3 regions of the Agarivorans sp. QJM3NY_25 genome follow, and region 2 is predicted to be linked to each of the others. Evidence: predicted binding sites of a transcription regulator. Region 2 holds the regulator's gene; each other region holds the start of a gene.
What was found. Region 2 encodes MetJ, which represses methionine synthesis genes. Its sites were predicted from a motif close to TAGACGTCTAGACGTCTA; they were not measured.
Positions count from the first base shown of each region.

Region 1 (4,659 bases), 1.1 Mb from region 2:
ATGCTATCGATGCCTTCTTTAAAATTGGCGGTCGCAAACTCTGGACGAGGGTCTCGACCTGGTTTGTTCAATTCAGCGATGATATCGGTTACCGTGGGTAAACCAAATTGTTGATTGGTAAATTGCTTGGGGTCGAGTTTAGCCAAGCGCTCGGAATTGGCAATCAGCTGACTCACTTGGCATTGACTATGATTCGCGATGGCCTCGACTAGAGGGTAAGCCTCGGGATGCACTGCTGAGCTATCCAGAGCGTTGGCAGCTTGAGGGATCCTTAAGAAACCAGCAGCTTGTTCAAAGGCTTTAGGACCTAAGCGGGCGACCTTTTTAATTTGTTTACGTGACTGAAAGGCACCATGTTCATCGCGATAACTAACAATGTTGTGTGCAATAGTCGGGTTAAGCCCGGCGACAAAACTCAGTAGTGGAGCCGAAGCCATATTGATGTCGACTCCGACCGCATTCACACAATCTTCCACCACGGTTTCGAGCTGGTGTGACAGTTTACTTTGGCTCACGTCATGTTGGTATTGGCCTACCCCGATGGCCTTTGGTTCAATTTTTACCAGCTCGGCTAATGGATCTTGTAGACGGCGAGCAATGGACACCGCTCCACGGATTGATACATCTAAGTCGGGGAATTCGTGAGCAGCCAATTCTGAAGCCGAATACACCGAGGCACCAGCTTCGCTCACCATGACTTTTTGCAAATTCTGTTTAGGAAGCATCTTGAGCAAATCGGCGGCAAGTTTATCGGTTTCTCGGGAGGCGGTACCGTTGCCGATGCTCAGTAATTTAACTTGATGTTGTTGGACTAGCTTGGCGAGAGTATTTAAAGATTGCTGCCATTGATTGCGTGGCGCATGGGGATAGATGGTGTCGTAAGCGAGTAATTTACCAGTGGCATCCACAACTGCAACCTTTACACCAGTGCGCAACCCTGGGTCGAGACCGAGGGTTGCTTTGGGGCCTGCTGGCGCCGCCATTAATAAATCATTGAGATTACGGGAAAAGACACTAATGGCTTCTTCTTCGGCGCGTTCTCGAAGCTGGTTGAGTAATTCAGTTTCTAACTGGAGCTTAAGCTTGACTCGCCAAGTCCATTGCACCACTGTATTCAGCCAAGTGTCACTGGCGTAGCCTTTAGGCGCAAGCTGAAAGTAATCTCGGATGAGCTGCTCTGCTGGGTGACTCTGCTGCTGATCTTGCTGAGCTATAACCAGATTAAGCATCAAGATGCCTTCGTTGCGGCCGCGTAAAATCGCTAAGGCGCGGTGGGAAGGAACTTTACTGAGCGCTTCTTGGTAATCGAAGTAGTCTTGGAATTTTTGGCCTGTTTGCTGCTGTCCTTCAATGACCGTTGTACTCACTAAGCCTTGTGCTTGTAATAATTGGCGGAGTGATGCAAGCAGTGGTGCTTGAACGGCAAAACGTTCCATGAGAATAAACTTGGCACCATCGAGGACGGTTTTACTGTCGTGGAAGCCTGCTTGTGGATTGAAGTAGGCCGTGGCAAGTTGCTCGGGGGCGGTATCGGGTTGAGCTAATAGTTGCTCTGCCAGTGGCTCTAAACCCGCTTCAATGGCAATTTGTCCTTTGGTTCGGCGCTTTGGCTTGTAAGGCAGATAAAGATCTTCGAGCTCAGTTTTGGTATTGGCTCCCATAATTAGCTGTTCGAGTTGCGGGGTTAATTTTTCTTGTTCATGAATCGATTTTAGAATGCTGCTGCGTCGTTGTTGCAAGTCGCGCAGGTAAGTTAAACGCTGTTCCAATAATCGCAGTTGACCATCGTCTAAACCTCCGGTGGCTTCTTTTCGGTAGCGGGCAATGAAAGGAACGGTGGAGCCTTCGTCTAGTAATTGAATTGCAGCACTGACCTGCGCTGGCTTCGCCTGAATATCGGCGGCAATTTGTTGTTCTAGTGTTGACATATGCTTGCTTACATTGAGAGAGCCGCAAGGCGGCAGATAATGGCCACTATCATATGGCGTTCTGTTTTTGCTTCAAGTATAAATTGGTCTCGGCTAGTAATTGGCATAAGCTCTGCTCGCAAGGTCGAACCACCTAGCAAGTTCGGTGCTTGATTTATAGGGCGCGCATTCGATCGGCTTTCAGTCTAAATCAATAACCAACAGCTATAAATTTAATCACCAAAGACAAACTGCGCTTAGAGGCCTGGATGTTATGAAAAGTAATTTAATAACTCGTGCCGGTTGGCATAAACTCGACCAAGAGTTGAAATACTTGTGGAAGATAAAACGTCCGGAGGTGACTCAAGCCGTCTCTGAGGCCGCCGCCTTGGGTGACCGCTCGGAGAATGCTGAATATAAAGAAGGGAAGCGAGAGTTACGCCGTATCGACTCTCGTTTGCGTTTCCTAAATAAACGTTTAGATGTACTGCAAATTATTGATCATTCTCCGCAACAAAACGGCAAGGTCTATTTTGGGGCTTGGGTCGCCTTAGAAAATGAGGATGGGGATAAGGTACGTTATCGAATTGTTGGCACTGACGAGATTGATCCAAAGCTGGGTTATATCACCATCGATTCACCGATGGCGCGTGCTTTAATTGGCAAACAAGTGGATGACGATGTATTTGTGAATACTCCTGCAGGCATCAAGGAATGGTGGGTGACGGCGATTCAATATCAAGCATTTGAAGAGTACGAGGATGGATCTTGAGCACTGAGCCTAATTTGCTGATGTTGAATTATTTTCATTTAAAGCAAGTAATAACATGAGCTGATTGACTATATAGAAACTTTTCTTCATATTTAGCGGTATAGACGTCTAAATGTCTTTTATGGAGAAGGTTAATGGGATTTCATCACGCACAACAAATTGAATCACTCAATCAAAGCTTAAGCGAACTTAATCGTGATATTAACGTGTCTTTTGAGTTTTTCCCGCCAACCACCGAAACCATGGAGCAAACGCTTTGGGCTTCTATCGAGCGTTTGCACACTCTAAAACCGAAGTTTGTCTCGGTCACTTATGGCGCGAATTCAGGGACTCGTGATCGCACCCATAAGGTGATTAAGGCGATTAAAGACAGAACTGGTTTAGCTGCCGCGCCTCATCTTACCTGTGTTGATTCTACCCCTGAAGAATTACGGCAAATTGCTCGCGATTATTGGCAAAGTGGGATCCGGGATATTGTTGCGCTGCGTGGTGATTTACCGGTCGGAGCGGCCAAACCCGAGATGTATGCGAGTGACTTGGTCAGTTTATTGAGGGAAGAGGCTGAGTTTGATATTTCGGTAGCGGCTTATCCTGAAATGCATCCTGAGGCAAAGAGTGCGCAGGCAGACTTGTTGGCTTTAAAGCGAAAAATGGATGCGGGTGCTAATCGGGCTATTACGCAATTTTTCTTTGATGTTGAAAGTTATTTGCGCTTTCGTGACCGTTGTGCAGCGATAGGTATTGAGGGCGAAATTGTCCCGGGAATTTTACCTGTCTCTAATTATAATACTTTGAAGAAGTTTGCTTCTTTTGCCAACGTGAAGGTGCCACAGTGGTTACATAAACAGTTTGCAGGTTTAGAGCATGATCAGATGACTCGTAATCTGGTGGGGGCGAGCGTGGCTATCGAAATGGTGAAAGTCTTGTCGCGTGAAGGGGTCAAGGATTTCCACTTTTATACCCTCAATCGCTCCGAACTCTCTTATGCGATTTGTCATACTTTGGGGGTTAGGCCCGAGCTTCAGACGGTGGCTTGTTAGTCTAGCGGCTACCAACAGCAGTCCCCAGCGGCGCGAGCAGACTACTTGAGCTTGACCAAACTTTCCGTATGGGTGGTTGTTAAATGGGCTGAGGGGCATGGAGAATCATCAGACCTTTATCATCCCGCTCGGAGAAATAATGCTGACTGTATTTATAATAGGGTGCTCATCGCCACGCTGAGTAACCACATCACCAATGCATAGTACCAATTATTTTGCAAAATTCGCCGGCTCGAACAATGATAACGGCCGGTCATGGTGAGGCCCACTCCCGATAGAGGGCTGCTACCAGTTGAAATGGCCCAAGAGCTTAGGAACAAAAAACCCAGTTGGCTGGGGCTTGGCTCCAACGGCAGTAATAAGGGACTGGCCAGCGAAATGCTAATCACCGGATGAATACCGAGGATGCCAGCAATAATCATCAGCGCCAATACTGTCGCAAATACGGGGGTTGTAAAGCTAAAATTTGCGAGGTTGATTGTGTCTGGATAGGCTAACAGGATCCCTTTGATGCCTGCCGAAAATACCCCTGCAGCAAGAAACAGCAGAAACTGACCGCCGACATTGGGCAGTTTGTGATTAATGAACTGACGAACGCTAGTGCGCGATGTACCTTGATTAAAGGCGAGTGCTGCTAAAGGAGCAAGACAGGTGATGATTAAAATAATGCTTAAGTCTGGTAAACCAAAGTGCAAGCCAATTACCAATAGCGCTAAGCAGAGCGGGATCATTAAGCTATCCGGTTTGATTGGGTAGCCTTCGAAGTTATCTCGGTGTTTTAAATATACTTCTGTACTCGTGAAGCCGAGAGCAATCAATGACATCACCAGACCGGGTAACAAGGTATCACTCCACTGCAGACCCGGCACATAAGTGATCGAGACCGCGGTTGCGATGAAGAAGGGAGACCACCATGCGGCAGCGCAAAAACTGCGGGTGA
Region 1 covers NZ_CP194041.2:513,882-518,540, forward strand. The annotation lists gene ACRRSW_RS02275 (Tex family protein) at 1-1,928, opposite strand, end outside; gene greB (transcription elongation factor GreB) at 2,182-2,679, shown strand; gene metF (methylenetetrahydrofolate reductase) at 2,814-3,719, shown strand; gene ACRRSW_RS02290 (hypothetical protein) at 3,872-4,659, opposite strand, start outside.
Region 1: a site for MetJ is predicted at 2,781-2,798, ahead of metF (methylenetetrahydrofolate reductase). Genes of this name have one in related genera too.

Region 2 (4,659 bases):
TCGCTGTATTGGGCAAAAAATAAGCCAGCCTTATTTAAGCTTTACAGTAAAGAAAAAGCGCCGAAAGGCGCTTTTTTTGTGTCTGGTCATGATGCGAATGAGATATAAAGCAATTTTGCTCATAGCAGATTTGTATTTATTTTCGCTCAAATCGTTTTTCAGAAAGTCGCTTTACCTTTTTTGAGTTTTAGGGTTTTGCCATATAGCTAGATCTATAATGCTTGTCGTTGCCATCCACCATTTTTGGGCAGGTATAGTTTTGTCAGTTCAATTTCTCTTTCTTAGACTTTTATTTCGAAACAGTAGTAAAAAGTTGTACCGATCTGTGCGGGAATATCAGTTGCTTGTAGGGTCACTTTACCTCTCTTCCCTGACAGCACTGCGTTATTTGGAATAGTTTTTCAGGGCGTTCCTTTGTAATTCTTGACTGTCCATATATTCCGTAATCGAGAATAGTTGAAGAGATTTCAGAGCTTGTTTCTGTGCTCGTGCATCCTGAGAGAAAAATCAGGGGCAGTGTAGAGTAGTATCATTCTTATACTTAAAACATAATTCCATTTTCGCTAAGAACCGTAGTTGCAAGTGAATAATAAGCAACTTGGTAGTTATGTCGAATGGATTACTGAATTGCATTGTCTAGACGACCTTGTAGCTCAGGGGTTATTACGAAGCTGTTTGCCCTGCAACAACGCCCTTTCTATCTAAGGTGATTGAGTAAAAGTAGTCGCCTCTATGTTTTTAAATTCACATAACCTTTCTTATTATAATGTTTTTATTGACATGCACTTTAAATTCAATAGGTTATGTTTTTTTGAGAATGTTTAAGCGGAATGAATCTGTAGATATAGTTTCTTTATTTAGAGGGAGAAAACCATATTGAATTTTTGAAGGATTGTGTTGGGACGTTATATAGCAGTGTCAACAGTCGTAATTTAGAATTAAACAATTAAAAGGAATTTTTGCAATGAAAATATATTTTCAATTTGTAGTTAAGGTTATTTTAATCTGGTCGATTGCTGGGTCAAGCATTGCGGCAGTCATATTTACAGATGATTTTGATTCTGCCGCATCTCCTTTATGGGGAAATGAACAGGGTAGCTGGAATGATAAAGGTGGTGCATACCAGTCTACATCAGGGAATCAAGCATTTAGCTTGTTACCGACAGATTTAAGGGATTTTTCTGTTGAATTGGATATTAATGATGTATGGGATGGCGGTGTAGTTCTTCGTAGTTCATACAATGGGGGGCTTTTTAACGGAATAGCCTTAATCACAGGAGGTCTTGGTGGTGGAGGTACCGGGGTTTACTGGCACGAATTCGTAAATGGTGGCAATTCACCAGTTTTAAAGCATTCTGGTGCATTATTCCCATCTAAAAGTGATATTCATTTAAAAATCGATGTGTTCGGAGATACCTACTCAGCATTTGTGAATGGTACTTTGGTCACTACCTTAACTAGCAGTTTGTACAGCCAAGGACAAGTTGGCTTGTTTAATAACAGACTCGGTCAAAGTTTCGATAACATTAGTGTTTCATCTGTTCCCGAGCCATCCACGATATTTCTTGCGGCATTTGGTATTGCTGGCTTATGTATGCTTAGACGAAATAAAAAGTCATATAAAGTACAAGCAAGTGCTTAACTCTCTGCCGTGGGCGGTTGTTCCTGCAAGATAAGTGAGCTTATTCAAAAGTGTTTGTCTAGTATTTAACAAAAAAGCCGCTCAATGAGCGGCTTTGCAAAATCTTAATCTTCTTTATCCAATTCAGCTTCGGTGGCTTTTTCTAAGGCCGGGTCGGGTCTATCTTTTTGTAGATCGGCATCATCGGGCAGGGGTTGCCCAGTGTAAGCGTGTAAAAATGCTTCGCAGAGCAACTCACTGTTGGTGGCGTGCCGTAGATTGTTAATTTGTCTACGGGTACGCTCATCGGTCAGTATTTTCAATACTTTTAAAGGTATTGATACCGTTATTTTTTTTACTTGTTCGCTTTTTTTTCCGTGTTCAGCATAAGGGCTGATCCACTCACCATTCCAATCTGTCGACATACTTGAATACACACCAAACCAAAGAAACCCTATTGTAACGGGGGAAAAGCCACTTAGCAATCCAAGAGCAAAGACATTTAGACGTCTAGAAGTGTTGACGTCTTTATGGGGAGTGGTAAAGTGGCAGCATAATTAGAGGGAGTCAGTGAACACATGTCATTAAAAGATCTTCACGCCGCCACCATTGCGGTTCGCAGTGGTATTGAGAGTGATAGCCAACACGGAGCGGTGGTTCCGCCAATTTATTTGTCGAGTAATTATAGTTTCGCCGATTTTAAGCAAAAGCGGCAGTTTGACTACAGTCGCTCTGGTAATCCAACCCGTCAAATATTAGCCGATGCGATTGCCAACCTAGAGCATGGTGCAGGGGCGGTGATCACCAATACCGGCATGTCGGCCGTTCATTTAGTGACCGCTTTGTTAGCGCCTGGCGATTTGTTGATCGCACCGCACGATTGTTATGGCGGAAGTTATCGCCTGTTTGACAGTTTGGCGAAGAAGCAGGCCTTTGAAGTCGAGTTTATCGATCAAAATGATAGCGAGAGCTTGCAAACCGCCCTCGCCAAGCAACCAAAGTTAATTTGGTTAGAAACTCCCAGCAACCCGTTATTGCGGATTGTGGATATTCAAAAAATAGCTCAACAAGCGCATGCTGTGGGGGCTTTGGTAGTTGTGGATAATACGTTTTTGTCGCCTGTATTACAGAATCCAATTTTACTGGGGGCCGATATTGTGGTGCATTCGGCGACTAAGTATATTAATGGTCACTCTGATGTGGTGGCGGGTATGGTTGTGGCAAAAACTGAGTTATTGGCAGAAAGCTTGAGCTGGTGGGCGAATTGTCTAGGTTTAACAGGCTCAGCCTTTGATTCCTATTTAACTCTGCGGGGCTTAAGAACTCTGAAAGCACGGATGAATGTTCACCAACACAATGCTCAAACTATTGTTCAATGCCTGCAGCAGCAGCCTTTGGTGTCTGCGATTTATTATCCCGGCTTAGCAGAGCACCCCGGTCATGCGTTAGCCCAACAACAACAATCTGGCTTTGGTGCTATGTTAAGCTTTGAAGTTGCGTTAGATGAAACTCAAATGGTGAAATTTTTGAAAGGCTTACAGTTGTTTTCTTTGGCTGAGTCTTTGGGCGGGGTAGAGAGTTTAATCGCTCATCCTGCAACTATGACCCACGCGGCAATGTCGTCTGAGGCATTGGCTGAAGCGGGAATATCGGCGCAATTGTTACGGGTATCGGTTGGTTTAGAAGAAGCTGAAGATTTAGTGAATGATTTACAGCAGGCATTTGCCAATCTTTCGGTTGGCTAAAAGTTGTACAGGAGAACTTCATGTCGGTAGTTAATAGACATGTCCATAAATTTGGTGGCAGTAGCCTCGCTGACGCTAGCTGTTTCAAACGAGTGGCGGGTATTGTTGCGCAGCATTCACAAGCGCAAGATCTCATTGTGGTATCGGCTGCGGGTAAAACCACCAATCGTTTGTTGAATATCATTGATTTGGCGAAACAAGCCGATAATGCCGCTGCGGAAGCCTTAGCTGCTTTGATTCAGTTTCAGGCGCAGCTAGTTAAAGATTTATTGAGTGAATCGAGGGCGCAAGTGATCGAGCGAGAGCTTGTCGCAGAGCATCGACAAATTGCTCATTTGCTAGAGGCGGAGATTAATGCCTTTATCATTAACGAACTACTCTCTTATGGTGAGCGTTGGTCAGCAAGATTATTGGCTGCTCTTTTAAGTGAACAAGACTGTGCTGCGGAATGGATGGATTCACGACAGTTTTTCAAAGCCGAATTAGCGGCCCAACCGCAGGTAGATGTTGCGCGCAGCACCCCCTTGTTGGCGGCGTGTTTAGCGGATAAACCCGCTTGCCGAATTGTGGTGACAGGTTTTATTTGCAGTGATAGCGAACAACGCACGGTGACGCTTGGGCGTAATGGCAGTGATTACTCTGCAACCGAATTGGCGGCTTTAGCCGATGCTGTCTCGACCACGATTTGGAGTGATGTTGCGGGAATTTACAGTGCCGACCCGCGCTTAGTGAAAGATGCTCATTTGTTAGATCATTTAGCTTTAAATGAAGCCGCTGAATTATCAAGGATTGGTACCTCGGTACTTCATGCTCGAACGCTAGAGCCGCTGGCTCGCTCTCGGCAACGCTTAAGCTTACGTTGTAGTTATGCTCCCAATGATGGACAAACTCAAATCCATCGGAAAGAAGCCAAAAAAACCGCCGCAAAAATAGTCACCTCGGTGGATGACGTGGTGTTGTTAGAGCTGACATTTACTGAACATTTCCAGCAAAATGCCAGCGCGCTGTTAAGTGCGTTGGCAAGTGTGCAGCTGGCCCCGACCACGCGTCATAAACATACTGAAACTGGCTCGCTACGGATGGCCTACACGCGCGAGCTAGTTGCGGAGGCATTGACCAAGATTGACCAGTTGGCGGTGCAGTATCAGGTGCAACAAGTCGAACGTACCGAAGGTTATTGTTTAGTGGCCTTAGTCGGCGCTGGGGTTTGTGATAATCCTCAACAATGTTACTTGTTCTTTCAGCAACTAGCCGAGCAACCTTTAGAGTTTATTCATTCCAGCTCCGATAAAA
Region 2 covers NZ_CP194041.2:4,402,388-4,407,046, reverse strand. The annotation lists gene rpmE (50S ribosomal protein L31) at 1-23, shown strand, start outside; gene ACRRSW_RS20165 (PEP-CTERM sorting domain-containing protein) at 965-1,642, shown strand; gene metJ (met regulon transcriptional regulator MetJ) at 1,747-2,046, opposite strand; gene metB (cystathionine gamma-synthase) at 2,200-3,366, shown strand; gene metL (bifunctional aspartate kinase/homoserine dehydrogenase II) at 3,387-4,659, shown strand, end outside.

Region 3 (4,659 bases), 1.5 Mb from region 2:
GTTTATGTTGGAAGGCGTTGATATCAACAGAGCCATCATCTAATGCTGCATTTGGTGTGACGTAGTCGGTAAAGGTCACTAACTCTACGTCTAGGCCGTATTTTTCTTTGGCTACCTTGGCTGCAACTTCTGCTACTTGAGCTTCTGCTCCGGCAATTACTCCAACTTTAATCTTGCTTAGGTCGGTCTCTTTCTCGCCACAACCCGCTAAAACTAAAGCAGATGCCGCCAGGCTAACTGCGAGAATACTTTTAAGACTAAATTTCATGCTGTGTTTCCTGTAATTAATATCTATTTTTGTCGATCTGGTGGTCGTTTTTAAAACCGTTATTTGCAAATTTTTTCGTTGAAAATCACTATCTGTGGTCGACCCGTCTTACAATCAAGTCGCCAATCGACTGAATAATCTGGACTAAGATGATGAGCATCACTACAGTCACGGCCATAATCACCACATCATAACGGTGAAAACCATAGCGAATAGCCACATCACCCAAGCCGCCTCCACCAACAGTGCCTGCCATCGCAGAATAACTGACTAAGGTTACTAGTGTGATGGTGACGGCATTGATAATGGTGGGGAGCGCTTCGGGCAGTAAAACTTTGGTGATGATTTGCCTTGGCGTTGCGCCCATCGACTGCGCTGCTTCAACTAAACCAGAAGGAACCTCTAGCAGTGCGCCTTCGATTAAACGTGCAACAAATGGGATTGCACCAATCGTTAGCGGCACAATCGCGGCGGTGGTGCCAATAAAGGTACCTACTAGCAGCTTGGTGAGTGGAATAATTGCGACCATGAGCACTAAAAACGGTACCGAACGACCGATATTCACGATTGTACCTAATATTCGGTTTAGTTTGTTGTTTGCAGCTAATCCACCTTTTTTAGTGATATGTAAAATAACACCTAAGGGAATACCAAGTGCAAAACCAACAATGCCCGCGACCGACACCATGTAGAGGGTTTCGCCCGTAGCGCCGAGTAGTAACTGACCATTGAAGTTTAGCCACTCCACGATTTGTTGAAATGAAAAACCGTTACTGGACATAACCAAGTACCTCCACTTTGACTTTATGTTGTTTCAGAAACTCAATCGCTGCGCTATCGTCTGCTTCATTGCCAAGTAGTTCGGCGACCATCATGCCAAATTTTACCCCTCCGGCGTAATCAAGATCGGAACTCAAAATACTAACATCGATATTAAATTGGCGAGCAATTTGACTGATCAGAGGTGCGTCAACCGTTGCTCCCGTAAACTCTAAGCGCACTAAGGGGTGACTTCCCACGACTCTTTTTGTGTTTAGCCGTATTCGGTAATCTTCGGGGATAGAGAGGTCTAAAGTTGAGCGTATAAAGTCATGAGCCAGTTGGGTTTTGGGATGCGCAAAAATTTCACCAACGGTTCCCTTCTCTACCAGTTCACCACCACCGATGATCGCGACTTGATGACAAATACTCTTCACTACATCCATTTCATGAGTGATCAGTAAAATGGTAATGCCAAGTTGCAAGTTTATCTCTCGTAACAACTCCAGAATCGACTGGGTGGTTGCGGGATCAAGGGCACTGGTGGCTTCATCACATAACAGTACTTTCGGATCAGAGGCTAGGGCTCGCGCAATCGCGACTCGTTGCTTCTGACCGCCACTAAGATTGGCTGGATAGGTGTCTCGTTTATCGGTGAGGCCGACTAAGTCCAAGAGCTCTGTTACTTTACGATCAATCTGCGTTTTATCTGTGTTTGCTAGCTCTAAGGGCAGCGCGATATTGTTGAATACCGTACGTGAAGATAGCAAGTTGAAGTGCTGAAAAATCATCCCTATATTGCGTCTAGCTTGGCAAAGTTGTGGGTGTGAAAGAGTGGTGAGATCGACCCCATCAACAATGATTTGTCCCGAAGTTGGCGCTTCCAGCATATTGACACAACGGATCAAGGTACTTTTACCTGCACCGGATGAGCCAATCACGCCAAAAATGGTTCCTTGAGGAATAGAAAGGTTGATGGCATTAAGCGCAACAATCTCTTTCTCTCCTTGATAGAAAACCTTATTAACATCGCTGATTTCAATCATTTACATAGGCCTATACAAGAGAGCTTAGAATTACATGCTAAGGTGTGACTGAATGGTAGAAGGATGCTATGGATAAGTGCCCTTGAAGTCAATGATTAATTAGCCGTCCAGAAGTCTAATTGGGTATTTTAACAAATCTAATTTGTTCTGAGTTATAGCCTGCTGCTATAAGAGCGCTTTGTGGTTAAACCAAGCGCTATGAAATTCTGTTGTTGTTTGCAGTGGGGGGCGCGTTGTGGCGGCTTTTTATTTGCCGCGCTGGCAACTTGGGATGATTGTACCGCCATCAAGCGGTAAGGCTGGCTACTTGCAACAAGGGGGGATTGGCCGCCGTCGTTTATTCAACTTGGTTATTTTGTGTTATTTGTGAAACGCAAAAAGTCATCGAAATAATCGATGACTCGTCACAATTTGAATCTAAAGTCCTAGACCTTTCTTTGGCGATTTTTTGGCTGCTTTGACTGCTTTGACTGCTTTGACTGCTTTGACTGCTTTGACTGCTTTGACTGCTTTGACTGCTTTCTTTTCTTTGGCGCTTAACAGCGGTTTCTTCTTGGAGCCTTTTTTACTGTCTTGTCCTTTACTCATGATCATTTCCTATTTGGGGAAGCACTTAAACCTGCAGTTAGTTTGGATCCAAGCTTAGGAGAATTGCGATGCATTGAGCTCTGTAAACGGAATGCGTAACCATTTCAGTATGGCCTCATGGCGCAACAATAGATATAAATAGCTTACTAGTTTGCCATCACAGGCAATTGGGCTGTTGCTGACAAAGCCTATTTCCCCGAGTTCCGGTCAGCTAACACCGCGCTTGGCCCGATAAATCTAAGATAGATCACGCTTCACTGCGCTCATCATTTTCTGAAATGAGGGGCATTCTAAATGCGAAGTTTGTGGGCAAGTTGCAACATGGAAAAGGCTATTGCGTATTGCTTGTAGCTGTTTAATTTGCGCATCAATCTCAGTCGTTTTTTGGATTAACAATGTTCTATCGATAGACAATTCATCGTTTGTATCGAACATCATTGAAATTTCAATGAGCGATAGCCCAGCCATGCGGCCCAAAGAAATAATATTTAATTTATTCAATACACTTGGAAAATATTGTCGGCGTAGCCCTTTTCGACTGGGGGAGTGGATCAGCCCGATTTTTTCATAATATCTTAAGGTTGAAGGTTTTAAACCAGAGCGACGAGCCTCCTCTGCAATATCCATCATATCTCCTATTGACTTAAAGTTGACTTCAAGTTGTACCCTGTTTGTGAATCTATCAAATTAAGAGCGACAAGGGGAATATTTAATGCTTACAAATCTTTGTTTACAAGCCGTTTGGATTGGTATTGGAGCGACGCTGGTCATGGATGGTTGGTCGTTGTTCCAAAAAAGAATACTCGGGATCCCAGCGCTGGATTATGCGCTGCTTGCGCGATGGGTATGTTTCATCCCAAGGGGCCGACTATTGCATCGAACGATTGTGTCTACACCGCCGATCAAGGGCGAAAGACTTCTCGGTTGGGCCTTACATTATGCAATTGGGATTGTTTTTGCGATGGCTCATGTGTTTTTATTCGAAGAGGTATGGCTGGTAAGTCCAACACTGCTGCCTGCGTTGATCACCGGGATTGTGACCTTGGTATTTCCTTTTTGTATCATCCAACCTTGTCTTGGTTTTGGGTTTGCGGCAAGTAAAACAGCTGCGCCTCGGTTGGCGAGGGGGTTAAGTATCGTCACTCACAGTGCCTATGGCATTGGCCTATTTTGCAGTGCCTTAACGTTACCCTAGATACTAAGGGGGGCTTAAAGTCGCGCTCTGGTTTGAGCTGAGCCGCGACACGCCGATAGTTTGATGAAGCAAGCCAGTCGGTTTTGCTTAAGTCATCCTTTCCATAAAAGAGCGGAAAAATTCTTTGAGTCTATCGATATAACTCGGGGGAGTTTCAACCCGCGGTTGATGGCTATAAAACTGCTTCAGATAACGCTGTGCATGGCTTTTTCCTGCCACATCATTACTTGATTGCAAATAAGTGATTCGTTCGTGAAACGCCAGAACGTTATTTTGTGATTTGAATATCGGCGTATATTTTAGACCAAATTGACTGGCGGTTTGCCGATCAAAGTAGCAGCCTTGATCCGCATTAGGGATGTGTTTCCAATAGGGCCCCGTAATATCGAAAACATCGAAGGTGTTATTCCCAAAGTCCAGTTCAATCCATGTGTGATAAAGGTTCTTCACGTTATCGTTATTTACCAAGGCCTTACGTATTCGCTTGCTTAGTGTGTTGAGCGTTTTGGCGTCTTTATCTGCTGGTTCGAGCAGGCCAATCACAATCCGTGTTTGTTTACAGTGAGCGATTCTTTGTTTCACTTGATCAACAATCGCCAAGTGCACTGGCAGGCAATTGAGGCGCATATCCACGCCTATATCTTGAGTATCATAGGGGGTGACACGCCAATACCGAGCTCCGTTTGGTCCTGCGGTATAAATCTCTCTGAGAGTTTTTTGGGCGGATTTTTTTAGGTCAAAAACGTCATTTTTATGAATCTGATAGGGAAGCGTAATCGTCAAACGAACCTCTTTGAATGTTT
Region 3 covers NZ_CP194041.2:897,333-901,991, forward strand. The annotation lists gene ACRRSW_RS04100 (MetQ/NlpA family lipoprotein) at 1-268, opposite strand, end outside; gene ACRRSW_RS04105 (methionine ABC transporter permease) at 357-1,049, opposite strand; gene metN (methionine ABC transporter ATP-binding protein MetN) at 1,039-2,073, opposite strand; gene ACRRSW_RS04115 (hypothetical protein) at 2,309-2,443, shown strand; gene ACRRSW_RS04120 (hypothetical protein) at 2,491-2,661, opposite strand; gene ACRRSW_RS04125 (helix-turn-helix domain-containing protein) at 2,899-3,291, opposite strand; gene ACRRSW_RS04130 (DUF2938 domain-containing protein) at 3,374-3,856, shown strand; gene ACRRSW_RS04135 (hypothetical protein) at 3,944-4,659, opposite strand, start outside.
Region 3: a site for MetJ is predicted at 2,174-2,191, ahead of metN (methionine ABC transporter ATP-binding protein MetN). Genes of this name have one in related genera too.